3 regions of the Pantoea trifolii genome follow, and region 3 is predicted to be linked to each of the others. Evidence: predicted binding sites of a transcription regulator. Region 3 holds the regulator's gene; each other region holds the start of a gene.
The links. The regulator Fur, encoded in region 3, represses iron uptake genes when iron is present. The targets are predictions, from matches to a motif close to ATAATAATGAGAACNACTATCAA.

Region 1 (5,144 bases), 390 kb from region 3:
TATTCTGACGCTCAATCAGCTTCAGGATCGCGCTGCCGTAAAGGTTGAAAGTGGTGTACATCTTCTGATCGCCCGGCAGCACGAAATGCGGTGTCCACAGGAAAGTGGTTACTGTGCGTGGCTGCGGCTTATCTGAAAGAGGGAAACGACGCTGATAGTGGTCAAATTTAGGATGGCCGGTAACGTGTACATGGCGATTTCCTGCCTGACATTGCAGTGCAAACTCAGCTTTATGTTTTTCTGAACGGGCAAATACCCACGTCGCCAGATTCTGACAGAGCAAATTATACTGATACACCATACTTTCAGCGCCAATTCCGGTGTCGAGCGCGTAAGGGATATAAGCGATCTTCACGCCGCGCTCATGCAAGTAGTCGCTGCGGAAGGCTTCGGGTCGCGCTTCGTCGTAAGGGTTTTGCAGGAACACCACATCCGGCTGACGCGCCTCCAACTGATAATCTTCAAACCCGATATAGTCGAGCCCTCTTTCACGCAGAATTTCACGCTGAATATCGCCATTAACATCGCTGGCCTTCCAGTTCAGGTAAGGCACCACCACGATGCGGCAATCGAAGACGGGATTGGCCTGCATCGCCTCAATTACCGATTCAAAATTTGTCCAACCCGGCGGCCACTGGAAGTAAAAATCGACCTTAATTGGACCGGTAGTGGAGGGCGTGAATTTGGCGGGCGCAACAATTTGACTCAACGGCTTTCTGAAGAGTGCGCGGTAATCTACCGTTCTATTTTCGATATCGCTTTTGTCGAGCCGTTGTGCGCCGGCGTTGGGGAACACGCCCAGCCACAGATCCTGCTGCATCAGGCTATTCCAGTGCACATCAAGGGCATATTGCGCCTGCGCGCCACCTTGCAATTGTGCCTGCAGCGCTGCGCGATAGTTTTCAATCAGCGTGGCGTAATAGCGGAGATTGACGATATACGCGCAGGCGCACCACGCGAAGTTAGCGCGCACGATATAGTCCACGCTTTTCAACGGCGTGACGCGGCGATAATTGGCCGCCAGAAAAGCCACTTGCCAGTTGATTTGCGGCAGGGCGGCAAAGTAGCGGTTGAGATTGTCATAATTCGCCTGGTTTTCATCAAAGCTGAAGTCATCTTCCAGAATCAGCACCCGCTCCCAGCCGTTATCGCGTGCCATCTCCAGCGCGGCAATATGCGATTGCGTGCAGCCGATGTAGCCCTTTTCATGCTTGATCGCATTCAGACGAACGATTTTTTCAGCGGTTAGACCTAACTTTTTAAGCTGTTTAGTGATGCGGGTTAATCGGTCTTTGCGTTTCTTCAAATTGATGAAGATAACGCGATCAACAATGTTCCAGTTTATAGCGGCCATGACGATGTCTTTAGAAAGAGAATGCATGACATAAGCAATTAGTGGGCCAATTCTTAAATAAATGATTTTATTGATTATTTTTAATTAATGGCTCAATCGGGATGAAATGAATTTCCGCTTTGCGGCAGTGTAATTTCCCGATTGGTGGCCTGCGCTCGCTTCATCGCTAATTTATTATTCGCGATCATGAATATGCGCGATCTGGCTGTAAACGCCGCGCTAACGGCCATTAGACGTTGCGAATGTGGAGTTATTTCGCCTAAAATCCGTGCGTCATAATAATCATTCTCGTTTGTATTCGCCTGCATCGACTTTTTTCGAGAGACCTCACTTATGAATACGCGAAACACCAATCCTTGTTTTTTCCGCCCGCGTTCGTTGGCTTGGCTTATTTCACTGACTCTGGGTACGTTCAGCGTGCAGGCGTTGGCAGAAGATACCGTGGTTGTCAGCGCCGATGGTGGCAGCGGCGTGGCGCAAGAGAATGCATGGGGCCCGTCGCCAACCATCGCGGCCAAACGCAGCGCCACCGGCACCAAAACCGATACGCCGATTGAGAAGAACCCGCAGTCGATCTCTGTGGTCACGCAGGAAGAGATGGCGATGAAAAACGTCACCAGCGTGAAAGGGGCTTTCAACTATACGCCTGGCGTATTGACCGGCAACCGCGGTAGCTCCAATGTCATCGATGCGCTTTCTATTCGCGGCTTCAGCGAAACCAACACCAATCAATATCTTGATGGCCTGAAACTGCAGGGCGATAACTACTCTGAGTTTGCTATCGATCCCTATTTCCTCGAGCGCGCCGAGCTGCTGCGCGGTCCGGTTTCGGTGCTGTACGGCAAGAGCAATCCGGGCGGCGTGGTGTCGCTGGTTAGTAAGCGTCCTACGCAGGAGACGCTGCGTGAAGTGCAGTTCCAGATGGGCACCAACAATCAGTTCTCCACCGGTTTCGATTTCGGCGGCTCGCTGGATGATGACGGCGTTTACAGCTATCGCCTGACCGGCCTCGCGCGCAGCGCTGATGCGCAGCAGGAGATGAATAAAGAGAAACGCTACACCATTGCGCCGTCGTTCAGCTGGCGTCCGAATGAGAATACGCGTTTTGATCTGCTGACCTACTTCCAGAACGAACCGGAAACCGGCTATTACGGCTGGTTGCCGCGTCAGGGCACCGTGGTAGGCATCACGCGTCCTGACGGCAGCAGTTACAAGCTGCCGACCAACTTTGATGAAGGCGAAGACAGCAACAAGATTTCGCGCAACACCAAGATGGTGGGTTACAACTTCGAGCACAGCTTCAACGACACCTGGACGGTGCGACAGAATCTGCGCTATGCGGATTTGAGAACGGATTATCGTAGCATTTATGGCAATGGTTTTAATTCAGTAACACAGCAAATCACGCGCGGTTCAGCGGTTTCTAATGAAAAGCTGAATCAGTTTGCCGTTGATAACCAGGCGCAGGCTAAATTTGCGACGGGGCAGGTTGATCACACGCTGTTGCTGGGTGTCGATTTCCAGCGCACCCGCAACGATATTGATGCGCAATTTGGTACCGCATCACCGCTGAATGCTGTTAATCCGCAATATGGCGATGACAGCGTGACGCCGTTTGCGACGCCTTATCAGCATCTCAATAAGCAGCGCCAAACCGGTTTATACGCACAGGATCAGATGGAGTGGAATCGCTGGGTGTTAACCCTCGGCGGTCGCTACGATTACGCGATGAACTCGGTATACGATCGCGTGGCCGATAGCGTTGATCGTCAGAACGATCAGGCATTCACCTGGCGTGGCGGGCTGAACTACGTGTTTGATAACGGCATCGCGCCATACTTCAGCTACAGCGAAGCCTTTATCCCGAATGCGGGTTCAACCTTCGATGGCGAAGCCTTTGATCCTTCGCGTGCCAAGCAGTATGAAGCCGGTGTGAAATACGTTCCTAAAGATCGTCCGGTGGTGCTGACGGCTGCGGTATATCAGCTGACCAAAACCAAAAATCTGACGGCCGATCCGGATACGGCTAACCATCCATTTGCCAGCATTCAGAGCGGTGAAATCCGTTCACGTGGCGTGGAGCTGGAAGCTAAAGCAGCGCTAAATGCCAACATCAACATGACGGCGTCCTATACCTACACTGATGCGGAATATACCGAAGACACCAATCTGAAAGGTAAAACGCCAAATCAGGTGCCGAAGCATATGGCATCACTGTGGGGCGATTATACCTTCCATGAAACTGCGCTTTCAGGCGTAACGCTGGGTGCAGGTGTACGTTATGTCGGCGAAAGCAAAGGTATCTACAGCGCCAATGACCCGGCGAACGAGAACCAAAACTTTGACGTCGCCGGTTACACCACCGTTGATGCCGCGCTGAAATACGATCTCGCACGCTTTGGCATGCCGGGCTCCACCATCGGCGTTAACGTCAATAATCTGTTCGATCGTGAATATGTCGCCAGCTGCTACCGCGACTACGCCTGCTACTGGGGCGCTGAGCGTCAGATTGTCGGTACTGCGACTTTCCGCTTCTGATCACGTTACGTAGGTCGCCATTAATGGCGACCCTACCGATTAACCAGGGATTATCATGCAGCATCCGCACCACGCAGAAACCACCTTCAGGCTGGATAACGTCAGTTTTCGTGTGCCAGGCCGCACGCTGCTGCATCCGCTGTCTCTTACTTTTGCACCGGGCAAAGTCACCGCGCTGATTGGTCATAATGGTTCCGGCAAATCCACGCTGCTGAAAATGCTCGGTCGTCACCATGCGGCGAGTGAAGGGCGCGTGTTGCTGAATGAGGACGCGGTAGATAACTGGGGCAGCAAAGATTTTGCGCGTCAGGTGGCGTATCTGCCGCAGCAGCTGCCCGCGGCGGAAGGCATGACGGTGCGCGAGCTGGTGGCGATTGGCCGCTATCCGTGGCACGGCGCGCTGGGCCGCTATGGTCAGGAAGATCGCGATCGGGTAGAAGAGGCGATTACGCTGGTGGGATTAAAGCCTTTTGCCGGGCGTCTGGTGGATAGCCTTTCTGGCGGCGAGCGCCAGCGTGCCTGGCTGGCGATGCTGGTGGCGCAGAACAGTCGCTGTCTGCTGCTGGACGAACCGACGTCGGCGCTGGATATCGCCCATCAGGTTGATGTGCTGGCGCTGATTCAGCGTCTCAGCCGCGAACGTGGGCTGACGGTGATTGCGGTGCTACACGATCTCAACATGGCGGCGCGCTATTGCGATCGTCTGGTAGCATTACGCGGTGGCGAAGTGATTGCCGAAGGCGGCCCTGAGGTGATCATGCAGGCCGATGTGCTGGGCAACATTTACGGTATTCCGATGGGCATTTTGCCGCATCCGCTGGGCGGCGCGCCCGTCAGTTTCGTTTATTAAGGCCTCGCCATGTTCGACATTTCTCGCCGCCGTCTGCTGACGGCGCTGGCGCTTTCCCCGTTGATGTCCGCGTTGCCGCTGCGTGCCGCTGTAACGGATGCGCAGCGCATTCTGGCGCTGGAATGGCTGCCGGTGGAGCTGCTGATGGCGCTCGGCGTGACGCCACTCGGCGTGGCCGACATGCACAACTACAACATTTGGGTCGGCGATCCGCAGCTGCCGTCCGGCGTTATCGATCTCGGTCTGCGCACCGAACCCAATCTGGAGCTGATGACGCAGCTCGAACCTTCGCTCATTCTGCACTCCAATGGTTACGGCCCGGCGCTGGATAAGCTGCAGCGCATCGCGCCGACCATGGGTTTTGACCTTAATAGCGGCGACGGCAAACCGCTCAGCACCGCG
Region 2 (5,144 bases), 680 kb from region 3:
CATCGCATCGGTCACCAGTTTGTGCTCGTGACGATCTTTACCGGAGTCCATCAGCGTATCGCCTGCTGCACGATCCTGTTGAGCATCGTCGTGATTACGCCGCGCCGAGCCCGCCAGCGGGCAAGAGCTAAAATCGCGCCCCTGTTTGCGCAGCATCAGCTCCGGACTGGCGCCAATCAGCGCACCGCCTTGCGGCAGCGGCAGATGGAAATGGTAGCTGTTGGGGTTCTGCGCAATCACGCGCTGCATCAGTGCGGCGGTATCAACCGGCTGTTCGGTGACGATATCCATCAGACGCGACAGCACCACTTTATCCAGATCGCCGCGCTGCGTGGCCGCCACCGAATCGGCCACCATGGTGGTAAATACGTCGTGGTCCGGTATCGCTGCGCGACGACGCACCTGCGGCAGATCGCTGACGTTTTGCGGCAGCGCGCTTTGCAGGTCGGCGCGGTTAAACGTCTGATAGGTTTCAGGAATAAACAGCGCAGCCGGTTGGCTGACGTCAAACGGGATCGCGCCGACCAGAATCGGATTGTCGATGCCCTGTTTTTTTGCCGCGGCAAAATGCTGACGCAGCTGTTGTTGGAAATCACCGTCCAGCGACGCGGCGTCTGCTACCGGCGCGGTAATGGTGGTATAGCATCCTTGCGTTGCCAAACTACGCCACGGCGAGGTAAAGAGGAAACCACGGCTTAGCGCGGAATAATCCTTCAGCCAGGCATTTTCAAACGTGGAAGATTCCACCATAATTTTCACCTATAAATGATAAGATTATTAAGAATGATTATCATTTTTATTATGGGCCTGTAACCTACGTCGATTGGGCAAAGGTGTCAATCCATTCGCGGGATTTCAGCTGCGTTTAAACGTAATCAGGCGCTGACGCTAAGCAGGGCAATATGCTAAAAAGTGGACCAAAACTTATGAATAAATGCGGTTTTTGGGGCATTGCAGCCCTTATATGTGTTTTCCAGATTTTCACCAGCATCGCCCACGCTGAACAAGGTTGGCCGCGCACCGTGCAGGGCGCCAACGGGTCAATCACTCTTGATCACGCGCCGCAGCGCATTGTCTCGACCAGCGTCACGCTGACCGGCTCGCTGCTGGCCATTGATGCACCGGTCATCGCGTCCGGCGCAACCGCACCAAACAGTCGTCTTGCCGACGATCAGGGTTTCTTCCGTCAGTGGAGCGATGTTGCTAAAAAGCAGCATCTGCAACGTCTGTACATCGGTGAACCCAATGCCGAAGCGGTTGCTGCGCAAGCGCCGGATCTGATCATCGTCAGCGCTACCGGCAACGATTCTGCTATTAAACTCGCCGAACAGTTCTCGGCTATTGCACCGACGCTGGTGGTCAATTACGACGACAAAAGCTGGCAGGATGTTGTGACGCTGTTAGGCCAGGCTTCAGGTCACGAAGCGCAGGCGGCGCAGCGCATTAAAGCTTTCGACGATCGCGAAGCGGCACTGAAAAAAGCCATCACGCTGCCACCGCAACCGGTTTCCGCCATGGTGTGGAACGGTGGCGGGCGCGCGGTCAATCTGTGGACCACAGCCTCGGCGCAGGGCAAGCTGCTGGAACAACTTGGCTTCACCCTGGCAACGCCACCGGCGACGGTTGAGCAGGGCCACAGCATGGGGCAGCGCAAAGACATCATTCAACTGTCGGGTGAAAACGTTGCCAGCGGGCTGAACGGTAAAACCTTCCTGCTGTTTGCCGCTGACGATAAAACCACGCAATCGGTGTTAGGCAATCCGTTCCTTGCGCAAAACGCTGCCGTGCAGAACAAACAGGTGTACGAGCTGGGCGTCGATTCTTTCCGTCTCGATTACTACAGCGCCAGCAATCTGCTAGCGCGTCTGGAAAAGCTGTTCGTTAAATCATGATGCCTGTTCCGCCAGCTCCGGTGCTGGCGGATGGTAACGACGTAAACGGCCCATCACCAACCACATCGCTATGCCCAGTAGCGCCGCCGCAAAGCCAAACACGGCGGCGGCCTGCGGTGGCAGCAGCCATGAACCCATTGCGCCAATCACCGCCGCACCAATCGCATCGCCGGTCACGTTCTGCGCGGTCCACAAGCCGTTGATACGGCCTAACAGATGATCCGGCGTTAATGCCTGAATCATCGCGTACTGCACCAGACTGTTGATGGCGCTGAAGTAGCCGAAGGCGACTAAACAGGCGAGTGCCAGCGGCAGATTCGGCATCAGGCTAAACAAACCCAGCGCGATAAACGCCGCAATCGCGCTGCCGAGCACCAGCTGTCCGGGACGCGCGGCGTGTTTCAGTCTACCGCTGGTGAATGCGCCGATAGCCGCACCAAGCGGCACGGCAGCGTACATCAGGCCAAGCTGGTCCGCGCTTACTGACCAATGCGGCGCGAGGGATGGATAGAGCACGCGCACCGCGCTGGCCAGCGTCACTAATGCGCCAATCAGCGCCACCATGCCGACAATCGGGCTGGCGAAAAGAAACTGCACGCCAGCGGCGAGGGATTTCAGCGGATGTTCACGCGGCTGCGGCGGAGGCGGCAACGTCGGCAATTTCAGCAGCGTTAACACGGTAAGCAAAGTGCCGAAGGCGGCGAGGGCGTAGTTCCAGGTTATGCCGCCATGCGCAATCACCAGACCGGCAATCGCTGGCGATAAAATCGAGCCGAAGCGCACCGTCAACATGGTGATCGCGCCCGCCTGCATAATGTTTTCCCTGCCGACCAGCGCGGGCGTCGCCGCCAGCAGCGCGGTCACGCCAATCGCGCCGAAAAAGCCATCCCAGAAACCGAGCAGATAAACCGCGATCAAAGAGGGTTCTGGCAGCGCGGCGTTGGTGGCCAGCGCGATAAAACCTAAGCCGCAGGTGGATCGGGCAAACAGAATCAGCTTTTTGCGTTCATGGCGATCCGCCAATACGCCGCCGGTGAGCAGGCCGATAAACATGCCCGCAGCGGCCAGCGTCACCGCCAATCCCACCAGCAGCGGTGAATTTGTCAGGTGCTGAATCTGCACCGGCACCGCCACGGCGAGCATGCCGAGTGCGACAATCGAGATAAAACGCGCGATAAACACCGCGCGAAAAGCCGGATGGGTTTTCAGCAGCGAGAGATCGATAAAGTGGGAAGATTTGTTCATGTGTTCGCCTTATTGCACCAATTTTCCTCATCGTCCGCGAGGCGAGTCATGGTAACATAGCTAAACGCGAGTAATAACGATAACCATTATCAAGTTACATCGCGCATGCGACGACGTTGAACAGTGAAGGTTTAGAACGCTATGCGCCAGATTCGTGCATTAGCAGGCTCAGGGATTCTGCTCTTGCTCCTCATCGCGCTCAGCTTAATGCTGGGGGCAAAATCGATACCGCTTCCCGATGTTTATCATTCGCTTACCACCTCCTGTAACAGCGCGGAGTGCGTCATTGTGCGTGACGCGCGCCTGCCGCGTACGCTGGCCGGTTTGCTGGCGGGCGTGGCGCTGGGTCTCGCCGGTGCGTTAATGCAGAGCCTGACGCGCAATCCGCTGGCCGATCCCGGCATCCTTGGCGTTAACGCCGGAGCCGGTTTCGCGGTGGTGATTGGCATTGCGCTGTTCGGTGCGGACTCGCCGGTGGATTGGCTCGGCTTCGCCTTTGGCGGCGCGCTGCTGGCTTCAGTGCTGGTAGCGATGACCGGCGCGATTGGCGGCGGGCGCGTTAATCCGGTGCGTCTGACGCTGGCCGGCGTAGCGCTGGGCGCGGTGCTGGATGGATTAACTTCTGGCCTGTCGCTGCTTAATCCTGACATCTACGATCATCTGCGCTTCTGGCACAGCGGCTCGCTGGATATTCGCACCTTCTCCACGCTGCGCACGCTGTTTCCGGCGGTGCTGATCGGCAGCATGGTGGCCATTGCGCTGTCGCAGGCGCTGAACAGTTTGAGTATGGGCGGCGACATGGCGACCGCGCTCGGTACGCGGGTGGCGCGCACCCAACTGCTTGGCCTGCTGGCGATTGCGCTGCTGTGCGGCGCAGCCACGGCGGCGGTAGGCCCAATTGCGTTTGTTGGTTTGATGACACCGCACTTTGCTCGCTGGCTGGTGGGCAACGATCACCGCTGGATGCTGCCCGCCACCGCGCTGATCACGCCGATTCTGCTACTCGCCGCCGATATCCTTGGCCGCCTGCTGGTGGCGGGCGAGCTGCGGGTTTCCATCGTTACGGCGATGCTCGGTGCGCCGATGCTGATTGTACTGGTGCGCCGTAAATTGGGCCGGGGTGCACTATGACGCGTCGTGTCTGGCTTCATACGCTTTGGCTGCTGTGCGCCTGCGCTCTGCTGGCTTATCTGGCGATGACGCGCGGCGCATTGCAGATCAGCGGTGAACAGATCTGGCAAATTCTGCTTGGGCAGGGCGCCAGTAACGTCAAACTGATCGTGCTGGAGTGGCGTTTGCCGCGCGTGCTAATGGCGCTGTTGATTGGTGCCGCGTTAGGCATCAGCGGCGCGATTTTCCAGTCTCTGCTGCGTAATCCGCTCGGCAGCCCGGATATTCTCGGTTTCAACACCGGCGCATACAGCGGCGTGCTGGTGGCGCTGGTGCTGTTCAATCAAAGCGTCACGGCGATGACCGGCGCAGCGTTAATTGGCGGCATTGCCACGGCGGCGCTGGTCTATCTGTTTGCCTGGCGCAACGGCGTGGAAACCTTCCGCCTGATTATCGTCGGCATCAGCGTGCGAGCGCTGCTGATGGCGTTGAATTCATGGCTGATTATCAGCGCCTCGCTGGAGTCGGCGTTGAGTGCGGGCTTGTGGAGCGCCGGATCGCTTAACGGCATTACCTGGGCGAAAACGCCGCCGGTGATTGCGGTGCTGCTGCTGGCGTTACTGCTAATGGCGCTGCTGGCGCGGCGGATGCGGTTGCTGGAGATGGGTGACGACACCGCCTGCGCGCTCGGCGTACCGGTGGAGCGCAGCCGCATGTGGCTGATGCTGATTGGCGTAGTGCTCACGGCGGCGTCCACCGCGCTGGTCGGGCCGATTTCGTTTGTCGCGCTACTGGCGCCGCAGATTGCCCGTCGTCTCGGCGGCGGTGTCAAAGGTGCGTTGCCGCTGGCGGCACTGTGCGGCGCGCTGCTGCTGATAGCCGCAGACTTCGCCGCCC
Region 3 (5,144 bases):
TTTACAAGTTCCGCACTTTTTACCGGTCTGCTATTATTCGCATAACTGTGCAGTCAACTGACTTACTTTCACAATCAGGATTCAAGAGGTTACCTAACCCATGGCAATCGTAGGCATTTTCTTCGGCAGCGATACCGGCAACACTGAAAACATTGCAAAGATGATCCAGAAACAACTGGGTAAAGATGTCGCCGAAGTGCATGACATTGCTAAGAGCACCAAAGAAGATCTCGATGCGTTCGACATCCTGCTGCTGGGCATTCCAACCTGGTATTACGGCGAAGCGCAGTGCGACTGGGATGATTTCTTCCCGACGCTGGAAGAGATTGATTTCAATGGCAAGCTGGTAGCGCTGTTTGGTTGTGGCGATCAGGAGGATTACGCCGAATACTTCTGTGACGCGATGGGCACCATCCGTGACATCATCGAGCCTAACGGTGCGGTGATTGTGGGTCACTGGCCAACCGAAGGCTATCACTTCGAAGCCTCTAAAGGCCTCGCCGATGACAAAAACTTCCTCGGTCTGGCAATTGATGAAGATCGTCAACCAGAATTGACCAACGAACGTGTTGAGAAATGGGTGAAGCAGATCTTCGACGAGTTGCAGCTGAAAGAGATTATTGAAGCTTAATTCCCTGCTCTGCCCGATGTGCGCGCTGCCTCACATCGGGCAACGGAATTTCCTATAAAAATAATAGCTACGGTTTTTTAACTTTTCCCCGCAAATCTGTAGAATACCCGCAATGGTCATCCGCTTATTCCTCTGGCAGTAGAATGAGGCTGAGTGAAATGGAATCCAAAACCCAAGCGTCCTGAAGACATTAGTGACGTTATCCTTACAACCTTTGGTGATTAAGGACGTTGCCTTGGTTTTCATTTCACTGCTTGAGTTCTATAATGAGACGCAAATGAGAATGCGCGTTGACCTAAACATTCAAGGCCCCTGCGCCGCAAGTGACTAGCAAAGTAACAGGACAATATCCGCATGACTGACAACAACTCCGCATTGAAGAAGGCTGGCCTGAAAGTCACGCTACCCAGACTGAAAATTCTGGAAGTGCTTCAGGGACCCGGCCCCGAGTCCCATCACGTCAGTGCGGAAGATTTGTATAAGCGCCTGATCGATATGGGCGAAGAGATTGGTCTGGCAACGGTTTATCGCGTTCTTAACCAGTTTGACGACGCGGGCATCGTAACCCGTCATAACTTTGAAGGCGGTAAGTCTGTCTTCGAACTGACTCAGCAACATCATCACGATCATTTGATCTGCCTGGATTGTGGCAAAGTTATCGAATTCAGCGATGAATCAATCGAAACGCGTCAGCGTGAAATTGCTACTCGCCACGGCATCAAGCTTAGCAACCACAGCCTGTACCTGTATGGTCACTGTGCTCTGGGAGACTGCCGCGAAGACGATACGCTCCACGATAAGTAATTGAGTGTGCTATGCAGTATAAAAAAACCGGCTTAAGCCGGTTTTTTTATATCTGAAATCAGGCAACGAGCGTTTCCTGCAAGTAGCGCCAGCGCGGAATGGCGGTGCTGCAATCCAGCACCGCCAGAGAAATGCGGCTCTGATTGGTGCCATTCATCATCTGCAATTCACGATACTGAATCGTGACTTCCTCACTTTGCTGCGAAATGATGGCGTGCTCACTGGTGGCAATTCGCATCCCTTCACGCTGTCCCTGCAACTGGCGAAACAGTGTTTCCATCTCATTAAGATCAAGCTGTTTACCCTGTGGCGTGACCATTTTGAAGTCGGGATGAAAGTACGACAAGAACAGATCAATGCTGTCATCACTGCCTTCTGCCTGATTAAAAATACGTTCGATAAGCTGATGTAAAACCACCACGCTATGTTTGGCTTCCAGGGCGAGACTTGTCATTTTTTATCCTTTGATTACCCGCAGAGCAACGGCTGAGAGCGCATAGCCTACCTGAAAAAAAGTTTTTCACACTGGCAAATGGTTTAATTTTGCTAAAGTCAGAATAGTCGCAAATAAGGAATTAATGGCTAATTGCAGGGAGCAGCATAAAAGGTCGTATCTGGTTAAATCGAGACAATAAAAAAGGGCGATTGCTCGCCCTTTCATGATCATATCGTGCTTGCGACAAAAATATTAATCGCCGATTTTTGCCCAGGTATCACGTAAACCAACGGTGCGGTTAAACACCAGTTTGGATGGCTGTGAATAGACGCTATCCGCACAGAAATAGCCTTCACGTTCAAACTGGTACGGCGCCATTGGATCGGCTGCACGCAAACCTGGCTCCACGAAGCCCTGTTTGATTTCCAGTGAGTTCGGGTTGATGGTGGTGAGGAAATCCTCCGCCGCGCCCGGATTTGGCACACTGAAAAGACGATCGTACAGGCGGAATTCCGCTGGCAGCGCGTGAATCGCAGAAACCCAATGGATAACGCCTTTCACTTTGCGGCCATCGGCCGGATCTTTGCTCAGCGTATCAACGTCGCAGGTACAATAGATGCAAGTGATATTGCCCTCATCATCCTTCGCTACTCGCTCGGCACGGATCACGTATGCATTACGCAGACGCACTTCTTTGCCCAGTACCAGACGTTTGTACTGCTTGTTGGCTTCTTCACGGAAATCCGCGCGATCGATCCACACTTCACGACTGAATGGCACTTCACGCGTGCCCATCTCCGGTTTATTCGGATGATTCGGCATGCTGATGATCTCTTCGTGACCGGCAGGCAGGTTCTCGATCACCACTTTAAGCGGATCCATTACGGCCATCGCACGCGGTGCGTTTTCATTAAGATCGTCACGAATGCACGATTCCAGTGAAGCCATCTCCACGATATTGTCCTGTTTGGTCACACCAATACGGCGGCAGAATTCACGGATGGAAGCGGCGCTGTAACCACGACGACGCAGACCAGATACGGTCAGCATGCGCGGATCGTCCCAGCCTTCGACAACCTTCTCGCTCACCAGCTGAGTCAGTTTACGCTTCGACATCACCGCGTATTCCAGATTCAGGCGTGAAAATTCGTACTGCCGTGGATGAACCGGAATGGTGATGTTATCCAGCACCCAATCGTACAGACGACGGTTGTCCTGGAACTCCAGCGTACAGAGTGAGTGCGTAATGCCTTCAATCGCATCCGAAATGCAATGGGTGAAGTCGTACATCGGATAGATGCACCACTTGCTGCCAGTCTGATGGTGATCGGCAAACTTAATGCGATACAGCACTGGATCACGCATCACGATGAAACTGGACGCCATGTCGATTTTGGCACGCAGACAGGCTTTTCCCTCTTCGAAACCGCCATCGCGCATCTTCTGGAACAGCGCTAGGTTCTCTTCCACGCTGCGATCGCGATACGGACTGTTTTTGCCCGGTGCCGTCAGGGAACCGCGATATTCACGGATCTCATCTGCTGACAGTTCATCAACATAGGCCAGGCCTTTGTTGATCAGCTCAACCGCATAGTTGAACAGTTGGTCGAAGTAGTCTGAGGAGTAACGAATGTTGCCGCTCCACTCAAAGCCCAGCCATTGCACATCACGCTTAATGGATTCAACAAACTCCAGATCTTCTTTTACTGGGTTAGTGTCGTCGAAACGCAGATTGCACTGACCTTGGTAGTCTTGCGCGATACCAAAGTTCAGGCAGATAGATTTCGCATGGCCAATATGCAGATAACCATTGGGCTCAGGCGGGAAACGGGTATGCACACTGTTGTGCTTACCGCTCGCCAAATCTTCGTCGATGATCTGACGAATAAAGTTCGTTGGGCGGGCTTCAGCCTCACTCATCTCAAAATCCTCAAAAACTATAACGGGTGATTTGTACCACGAAGTAACGGAGTATGATCCACAAAGCACAGGAGGGAAACAACCGTTTGTTGGTCGTTTTAAAACAAAAAAGGCAGGAATCGCTTCCTGCCTTCTGGCTCAATCACAAGGACTTAGCCTTTAACCTCGTAAAGCGGGGTTTGGCCTGCAACCACTGAACCGGTTGCCAGTAAATTAAGACCAGCGAAATCATCGCTGTTGCTAACCACAACCGGACTGATCATCGAGCGGGCGTTGGCATTGAGGAAGTCTAAATCCATTTCCAGGATTGGCTGACCTGCAGTGACCGTTGTGCCCTCTTCAACCAGACGCGTGAAGCCTTTACCTTCCAGTGCCACCGTATCCAGCCCCATGTGCACGACGATCTCGACACCGTTTTCCGCTTCGAGGCAGAACGCATGGTTAGTATTGAAGATTTTCACTACGGTTCCGGCGGTTGGCGCAACCACAGTTTTACCGGTTGGTTTGATCGCCAGACCATCGCCGACTGCCTTACTGGCGAACGCTTCGTCAGGCACATTTTCCAGCGCAACAATGTCACCGGTTACTGGTGCCAGCAGCGTAGCAATCACAGGTTTTTCGCGGTTAAGCACCGCCTGTGATTTCACAGCCGCAGCAGGCGCAGCCGTTGACGCGGCAGCAGATGCCGCAACCGGACCTTTGCTCAGGACAGTTTTCATTGCCATCGCAATGCTTTCCGCCTGAGTACCGACGATGACCTGCACGCTTTGTTTGTTCAGACGAATCACACCGGAAGCACCGAGACGCTTAGCCACACCTTCATTAACCTGCGCAGAATCTTTAACGTTCAAACGCAGACGAGTGATACAGGCATCGATGTGGGTCAGGTTTTCTGAGCCACCCACCGCCGCAATGTAACGACGTGCCAGCGATTCAGTTTGGCTTTCACCGTTGCCGCTGTTATCGACATTGACGTCATAACCATCAGTTTCATCGCCCGCAGAGAGTTCGCGGCCCGGCGTCATCAGGTTGAATTTCTGGATGGTGAAGCGGAACACCGCGTAGTAGATAACGAAGAACACCAAACCTTGTGGGATCAGCATCCACCAGTGCACCGCCAGCGGGTTACGCGTTGACAGCACCATATCCACCAGACCCGCACTGAAGCCGAAACCGGCAATCCACTGCATGCTCGCGGCGATGAACACAGAAAGACCTGTCAGTGCCGCGTGAATCACATACAGCACCGGCGCCACGAACATGAAGGAGAATTCCAGCGGTTCGGTGATACCGGTAAAGAAGGCTGCAAAAGCCGCCGCCAGCATGATACCGCCGACTTTGGCGCGGTTTTCT

Region 1: a site for Fur is predicted at 1,630-1,652, ahead of fhuA (ferrichrome porin FhuA). Genes of this name have one in related genera too.
Region 2: a site for Fur is predicted at 3,208-3,230, ahead of entS (enterobactin transporter EntS). Genes of this name have one in related genera too.

What each region holds. Positions count from the first base shown of each region.
Region 1 covers NZ_JANIET010000001.1:856,091-861,234, forward strand. The annotation lists gene NQH49_RS03810 (glycosyltransferase family 25 protein) at 1-1,354, opposite strand, end outside; gene fhuA (ferrichrome porin FhuA) at 1,688-3,892, shown strand; gene fhuC (Fe3+-hydroxamate ABC transporter ATP-binding protein FhuC) at 3,948-4,742, shown strand; gene fhuD (Fe(3+)-hydroxamate ABC transporter substrate-binding protein FhuD) at 4,752-5,144, shown strand, end outside.
Region 2 covers NZ_JANIET010000001.1:564,229-569,372, forward strand. The annotation lists gene NQH49_RS02505 (isochorismate synthase) at 1-750, opposite strand, end outside; gene fepB (Fe2+-enterobactin ABC transporter substrate-binding protein) at 927-1,892, shown strand; gene entS (enterobactin transporter EntS) at 1,887-3,137, opposite strand; gene fepD (Fe(3+)-siderophore ABC transporter permease) at 3,279-4,268, shown strand; gene fepG (iron-enterobactin ABC transporter permease) at 4,265-5,144, shown strand, end outside.
Region 3 covers NZ_JANIET010000001.1:1,248,821-1,253,964, reverse strand. The annotation lists gene fldA (flavodoxin FldA) at 101-631, shown strand; gene fur (ferric iron uptake transcriptional regulator) at 986-1,435, shown strand; gene NQH49_RS05745 (hypothetical protein) at 1,494-1,889, opposite strand; gene glnS (glutamine--tRNA ligase) at 2,124-3,791, opposite strand; gene nagE (N-acetylglucosamine-specific PTS transporter subunit IIBC) at 3,944-5,144, opposite strand, start outside.